3 regions of the Neobacillus sp. GCM10023253 genome follow, and region 1 is predicted to be linked to each of the others. Evidence: riboswitches for the same ligand, from Rfam matches in the RefSeq annotation. Region 1 holds a riboswitch; each other region holds the start of a gene.

Region 1 (2,275 bases):
CAAGCTTCCGGGACAAACCTGCTTCCTTTTGTTTCACGAGAGCTTCTTTTCCAATAAAATCAGCCTCTTTATTCAATTTCACTGCAAAGCCAATTCCTGCCTCAAGCGGGGAAATTTCCGGTGATAATTCCTGGCCGTAAAGCGCTAAGTTTGCTTCAAAACGAAGTGTGTCGCGTGCACCGAGGCCGCAAGGAATAACTCCCTCGTCTTTTCCGGCTTCAAGAATGGCTGTCCAGAGTTCGACGACATCACCGGCATCACAATATACTTCAAAGCCGTCTTCCCCTGTATAACCAGTTCTAGATACAAGTGCTTTTTTCCCATTTAAAACAACTTCCTGCTGGAATTTGAAAAAGCCGATTTGACTTAAATCCGTCTCTGAAGCAAGCTTCTGTAATACCTTTTCAGCAAGAGGGCCTTGAAGCGCAAGCTGCGCCATTGTTTCAGACAAGTTTTCGATTGTTACATCGCCTTCAAGATGCTTCTCCAGCCAGTTGTAGTCCTTTTCAATATTCGATGCGTTGACAACAAGCAAATAATGATTGTCTTCAACCTTGTAAACAAGCAGGTCGTCAATAGTTCCACCGTTTTCATAGCACATCGCAGTATATTGTGCCCCGCCGTCTTTCACTTTTGAAATGTCATTTGTCATCAATTTTTGTAAATAGTTGAGGCTGTCTGGGCCCTTTACTTCAACTTCGCCCATATGGGATACATCGAATAAACCGGCTTTCGTGCGGACAGCTTCATGCTCATCCTTGATGCTTGAAAACTGGACAGGCAACTCCCAGCCGCCAAAATCGATGGTTTTTCCGCCGTATTCCTTGTAAACTTCAAACAGCGGAGTGCGTTTTAATTCCGTCATCATAAATCCCCCTTCATTTACTACATGTTCATTATTTGTAAAAATGAATTATTGCCAATTAACAAAAATAGGAAAACTCCTTGCCGTTTTCCTAAAAACAACAAAAAGGTGCAAAAAAGGACAGAAACCTCCCTTTACCAATAAAGAAGGTCTCTGTCCTTGCACCTGAAAGTTTACCTAAATCGGCTGTCCCCTTTGGTGGCTGGTATCATCCAGCACTCTCCAGAGCTGCGTCCAACAAGAGTTCTTTTGCCTGAGAGATTCACATAAGCTGCTTGCTCCTTCGGCGCTACAAAAAGTAGTCTCTCCCCTTGTTTTCATTCGCACTTATAATATTTTTTTCCAATTTGGTTATACTAATTATACTTAAAAAATAGATTACCTTATTTAAATATTTGAAACTTTCAAAGCTATTATCATCCTACCATTAAAACAACATATCGGGCAATAACAATTTATCGAAAAAAGGAGCTGAAACGGATGAATGTCGAAATGGAATTTGATTCCTCCTGGCAGGATGATTTTTTACATAAAATTGATCATGATGGACCTTGGGGGAATTGGGAGCTTTTTAAATTGGCCATCGATATTGAAAAACACTTGGTGGTCCCGGAATTCGAAGGCCTGCAGGCCCCAAAGCATCTGCCAAATTTGACGCCTCTCCCTCATCAGCTTGAAACAGCCAAGCAGGTGGTTGAAAACATGAACGGAAAGGCCATCCTTGCGGATGAAGTGGGTCTCGGAAAGACTATCGAGGCAGGGTTAATTTTAAAAGAATACATGATTCGCGGATTAGTGAAAAAAGTGTTAATTCTTGTTCCCGCCTCCTTAGTCACCCAGTGGGCACAGGAATTAAATAGCAAATTTTATATACCAGCTGTCACTCAAAGAAAAAGCTATGTTTGGGAACAATGTGATGTCGTTGTTTCCTCCATCGATACGGCGAAACGAAATCCGCATCGGGAGATCATTTACAAGCAAGACTATGACCTCATCATTATCGATGAAGCCCATAAATTAAAAAATAATAAAACCAAAAACTACGAATTTGTTCAAAACTTAAAAAAGAAGTTTTGTTTATTGCTGACGGCAACACCGATTCAAAACAGGATTGAGGAGATTTTTAACCTCGTATCCCTATTAAAGCCTGGTCACTTAGGGAATGAAACTGTCTTTTACGAAAAATATAAACGTGATTCCCGTTCCTTAAATGATGACCAGCATCTAAAAGAGCTAGTCAATAAAGTCATGATCCGTAACCGCCGTGCCGATACAGGGATCGAATGGACGAAACGGCATGTGGAGACAATTCCGATTGAATTTACAAAATCGGAACGCGACCTGTATGACTCCATCTTAGAGCTTAAAAATGAGGGAGACTGGGTTCAAACGAGCAGTTTTTCTGTGATG
Region 2 (2,275 bases), on a different contig from region 1:
CCTTAAAGCTTGGCTGCAATGCTTCATTGAAAGCAACTGCCTTAGCGGCAATGATATGCATGAGCGGCCCGCCCTGAATTCCCGGAAAAACAGCTTTATTTATTTGTTTGATTATTTCTTCATCGTTTGTTAAAATCACTCCGCCTCGTGGGCCGCGCAATGTTTTATGAGTGGTGCTGGTCACAACATCCGCATATGGAACCGGAGAAGGATGGAGACCTGCAGCAACAAGTCCGGCAATATGTGCCATATCAACCATCAGTTTTGCGCCAACCTGATCGGCGATTTGTCTAAATCTCGCAAAATCAATCACTCTCGGATAGGCGCTTGTACCGGCGATAATTAATTTTGGTTGTTCTCTTTTCGCAACTTCTTCCAGCTCATCGTAATCAATCAGGTGATTGTCTTCTCTTACCCCATAAGAAACAACATCGAACCATTTTCCTGACATTGCTACCGGACTGCCGTGAGTTAAATGGCCGCCGTGCGATAAATTCATCCCCATAATCTTATCGCCTGGTTGAAGCAGGGCGAAAAATACAGCAGTATTGGCCTGTGCACCGGAATGTGGCTGGACATTGGCAAATTTGGCGCCAAATAATTTGGTCAGCCTTTCAATCGCTGCCTGTTCTGCGACATCCACAAATTCACAGCCGCCATAATAGCGCTTACCTGGATAACCCTCGGCATACTTATTCGTCATCACACTTCCCATTGCTTCCAAAACATCCGGGCTGACAAAGTTTTCGGATGCAATTAATTCCAACGTATGAAGCTGGCGGTTTTTCTCACTTTCAATTGCCTCAAAAATTGTTGAATCGTTTTGTTGTAAACTCATTGATCATTCCTCCATTTTTCCATAATTGCTTTAAAAAAAACAAAAAAGGACAGAAAAGGGGTGTAAAATCATCCCTTCTCTGTCCTTTTACCTGAGAGTTAAACTCCAACATTTGGAGCTTTCTCCTTTGGTGGCATTTTCAAATACGCTCTCCAGAGGTGCGTCCTGTTATGGTTCTTTTACCTGAGAGATTGGTTCCAAGGGTTTTTTTGGAACTTGCTCCTTCGGTGGTAGATGTAGATATTACACTCTCCCACAACAATCATCCGCTCTATTCAATTTTATTATTTTCAGAATAATCATTCTGTTTGTAATTGTCAATGCCTTTTTAAATAAGTTTGGTTATTACAAATAAGTAGGATTTGCCTCTACATTTTTGAAGTAAACCACTTCGCCATCACTTTCACCATCGAAAATAACAGTTGTATTAGGGGAGAAGACTAATACGTCCCCTACTTCTGCCACATATTTGTTTCCTTCTACATCGCGGACAACCATTTTACCTTTGGTCACAACTTTAATTTCGATAAACGTAAATTCTGCAGAATAATCAACCGAAGGCTGGAGTGCATAGTAACCCATTGTTAATACTTGTTTTTTATCTGTAATCGGCACATCAAGGATTTGCCCCTTTAACTCAGGTGTTCCCCGCAATATGCTTAATTCATTTAATTTATAGGTTCCTGCTTTAATTAATTGAATGCCCGGTTTTGCATCTAAATAAGTTAATTGGCCTTGTGTTAATGTTTTTTCGCTCATTTTTGCACCTCTAAATTTATTATTTTTTTTTATCGTTCTAGGATAATGGCAATTTAATAATCTATTAGATCTTTGCTTTCTGTTTTAAAGCAGGGCGATTGATAGAGAAAAGAGAAATATCATGTTCGGTTTTGCCAGTTGTCACTAGTTGGCTTAGCGTTTCACCAACAACACTTGAGAATTTAAATCCATGGCCGGAGAAGCCTGCTGCGATTGCCACATTGGAGTACTGTGGATGCAAATCAATCACAAAATGCTCATCAGGTGTTTTTGTGTACATGCAAACTGCCCCTCTTTTAAGAGTTCCAGTAGCACCCGGCATGTATTCTTCTAGGAATCTGCGAATATTTCCTTCATCCTCCGTATAGATACCAAATTCACGATTAATTGTATCCGGGTCGATTTCTTGACCGAAAGTATGGTATCCTATTTTCAAACCGCAGCCGCTGAAGCTTGGGAACCCGTAATAGATGCCTGTCGGTACTTCAACCATGAAGGCCGGGAAACCATGGGTATTGCTATACTGTGATTCTTCGCATTCGAAGAACCCAACAACTTGGCGGTAAGGCTGTAACGGAATATCAATATTTAATTTTGATAGAAGTTTGCTGTTCCAAGCCCCCATGCTCAAAATCAACTTACTGCCGGTAAAGGAACCAAATTCAGTTTGGATTTTGA
Region 3 (2,275 bases), on a different contig from region 1:
CTGTACGATTCCATACATTCTTCATGCTGCTTGGCTGAATTTGATAAACCTGATTTGCATAATCAACGCCAAAACGTAAGAAGTCTATTAATTCTTGGGCTGAATCAATTTCAGCTTGAACAGCTGTTTTGGACTGTCCTAACATGGTCGCAGCATTCATGACATCACGGTATGGACCAGAGATTAAATCAGCAGCTTTTAAGAAAATAGCGGCGCGGTGTTCCCAGGCCATATTTGCCCATGCTTCTTTGGCAGCCATCGCCGCTTCAACAGCATCACGCAGCTCTTTTTCTCCGGCTTGCGAATAGTTTGCTAAAACATGTTGATGATCATGTGGCATAACTACTTGCTTCACTGTATCTGTCTTTATATTTTCGCCATTAATAATCACAGGGATATCGATTACGATACCAGATTGGCGTGTTAATTCTGCTTTTAATGTTTCCCGTTCTTTTGTACCTGGAGCATAAGTATTGCCAGGTTCATTTGCAGGTGTTGGGATTTTGAAAATTCCGTTACTCATTCTTTCACGTTCCTTCCCGTTTATATATTCTGTTCCTTTATAGACAAAGCTACTTATTTCGACAATTATTATAACATACTTTTTCTGTTCTTTGGCTTTCTATTACAACTTAATGAAAGCGAATTCAAATTCTTATCTCTGGGGTTTAAATTAATTCCAGAGATTCAATAAAATATAAAAGAGTCAGTTATTGTTGACAAAGTAATTTAATACTACTAAAATTAAAAATTATTCAACAATATTATCTGAAAAACTTAATAATTAGCAAGCTATGATTGCTATGGATCACACTATAGCAGGAGCAGCTTCTGGAGAGACCGCGGATTCCGCGGCGCCGAAGGGTTCACAATCTCAGGCAAAAGGACAGAAGAGTACTGAATATATATTTGTCATGCTGACAATTGTCAGCTTAATAAGTATTATTTGTTATTCTTATGACCGTGAGATTGGAGGACATCCAATCTCTTTTTTTATTGGGTTTTTTAAACTTTAAGGGGGAGTCAAGGTTGGCACAGCAAGAATTAAAGAGGAATTTAGCAAATCGGCACGTTCAACTTATCGCAATTGGCGGCACCATTGGTACCGGATTATTCCTGGGGTCGGGTAAAGCCATCCAACTGGCTGGCCCATCTATCATCTTTGCTTATTTGATCGTAGGTATTGCCTGTTTCTTTGTGATGAGGGCGCTGGGGGAACTCCTGCTGTCTAAGGCGGGCTATCAGTCTTTTACTGACATTGCCGAAGATTATCTTGGACCGCGAGCCGCGTTTGTAACGGGATGGACCTATTGGTTTTGCTGGATTATGACTGCTATGGCTGATGTGATTGCTGTTGGTGTATATGTACGATATTGGTTTGATATCCCACAGTGGATACCTGCAATTGTCTGTTTGGTCGTCTTATTGGGCCTCAATCTATTAACGGTAAAGCTTTTTGGAGAATTGGAGTTCTGGTTTGCTCTAATAAAGGTCATTACCATTCTCGCCTTAATCGGAATTGGGGTCATTTTACTAGTGATGGGATTCAAGACAGATGCAGGGGCAGTCTCTATTAAAAATCTTTGGGAACATGGCGGCCTTTTTCCAAATGGAATAACAGGCTTCTTGCTTTCATTCCAAATGGTCGTTTTTGCATTCGTTGGTGTGGAATTAGTGGGTGTATCGGCAGCGGAAACAGCCAATCCGGAAAAAAATATCCCATCGGCCATTAATAAAATTCCTTTACGGATTTTATTTTTCTACGTTGGCGCATTGATCGTTCTTCTATGTATTAATCCATGGACGGAACTGAATGCAGCTGAAAGTCCGTTTGTCAAAACGTTTAGTTTAGTCGGGATTCCGATTGCCGCAGGAATTATTAATTTTGTCGTTCTAACTTCAGCCGCTTCTGCTTGTAACAGTGGGATGTTTTCAACAAGCCGGATTTTATATAATTTAAGCAGTAATAGCCAGGGACCAACCAATTTTGCGAGACTGAATAAAAATCATGTGCCAAGTAATGCGTTATTGATTTCGACTCTTGTCCTGACAGGGGGAGCGCTCCTTAGCAAACTTATTCCGGAGCAGGCTTTTGGAATTGTGACAACAATTAGTGCCATTTGTTTTATTTGGGTTTGGGGCGTCATTCTGATTTGTCATGTAAGGTATAAGAAAACTCGTCCGGACTTACAGGCAAAATCAAAATTTAAAGCACCATTTACACCATTTGTTAATTATGCGGTCCTAACCTTGTTTGCAGCGATTCTCATCATCA

The links. A riboswitch is a leader RNA that binds a small molecule or an ion and turns the genes downstream of it on or off. The one in region 1 is predicted to bind glycine.
Region 2: it holds a riboswitch for glycine, as region 1 does, so the genes downstream of both, glyA (serine hydroxymethyltransferase) here and gcvT (glycine cleavage system aminomethyltransferase GcvT) in region 1, are expected to answer to the same signal.
Region 3: it holds a riboswitch for glycine, as region 1 does, so the genes downstream of both, ACFPA1_RS23850 (amino acid permease) here and gcvT (glycine cleavage system aminomethyltransferase GcvT) in region 1, are expected to answer to the same signal.

What each region holds. Positions count from the first base shown of each region.
Region 1 is NZ_JBHSHV010000012.1:302,506-304,780, forward strand. It holds gene gcvT (glycine cleavage system aminomethyltransferase GcvT) at 1-865, opposite strand, end outside; glycine riboswitch at 1,097-1,186, opposite strand; gene ACFPA1_RS15590 (DEAD/DEAH box helicase) at 1,346-2,275, shown strand, end outside.
Region 2 is NZ_JBHSHV010000029.1:260,919-263,193, reverse strand. It holds gene glyA (serine hydroxymethyltransferase) at 1-838, opposite strand, end outside; glycine riboswitch at 1,000-1,104, opposite strand; gene ACFPA1_RS28435 (hypothetical protein) at 1,184-1,597, opposite strand; gene solA (N-methyl-L-tryptophan oxidase) at 1,662-2,275, opposite strand, start outside.
Region 3 is NZ_JBHSHV010000027.1:54,766-57,040, forward strand. It holds gene pruA (L-glutamate gamma-semialdehyde dehydrogenase) at 1-523, opposite strand, end outside; glycine riboswitch at 822-900, shown strand; gene ACFPA1_RS23850 (amino acid permease) at 1,030-2,275, shown strand, end outside.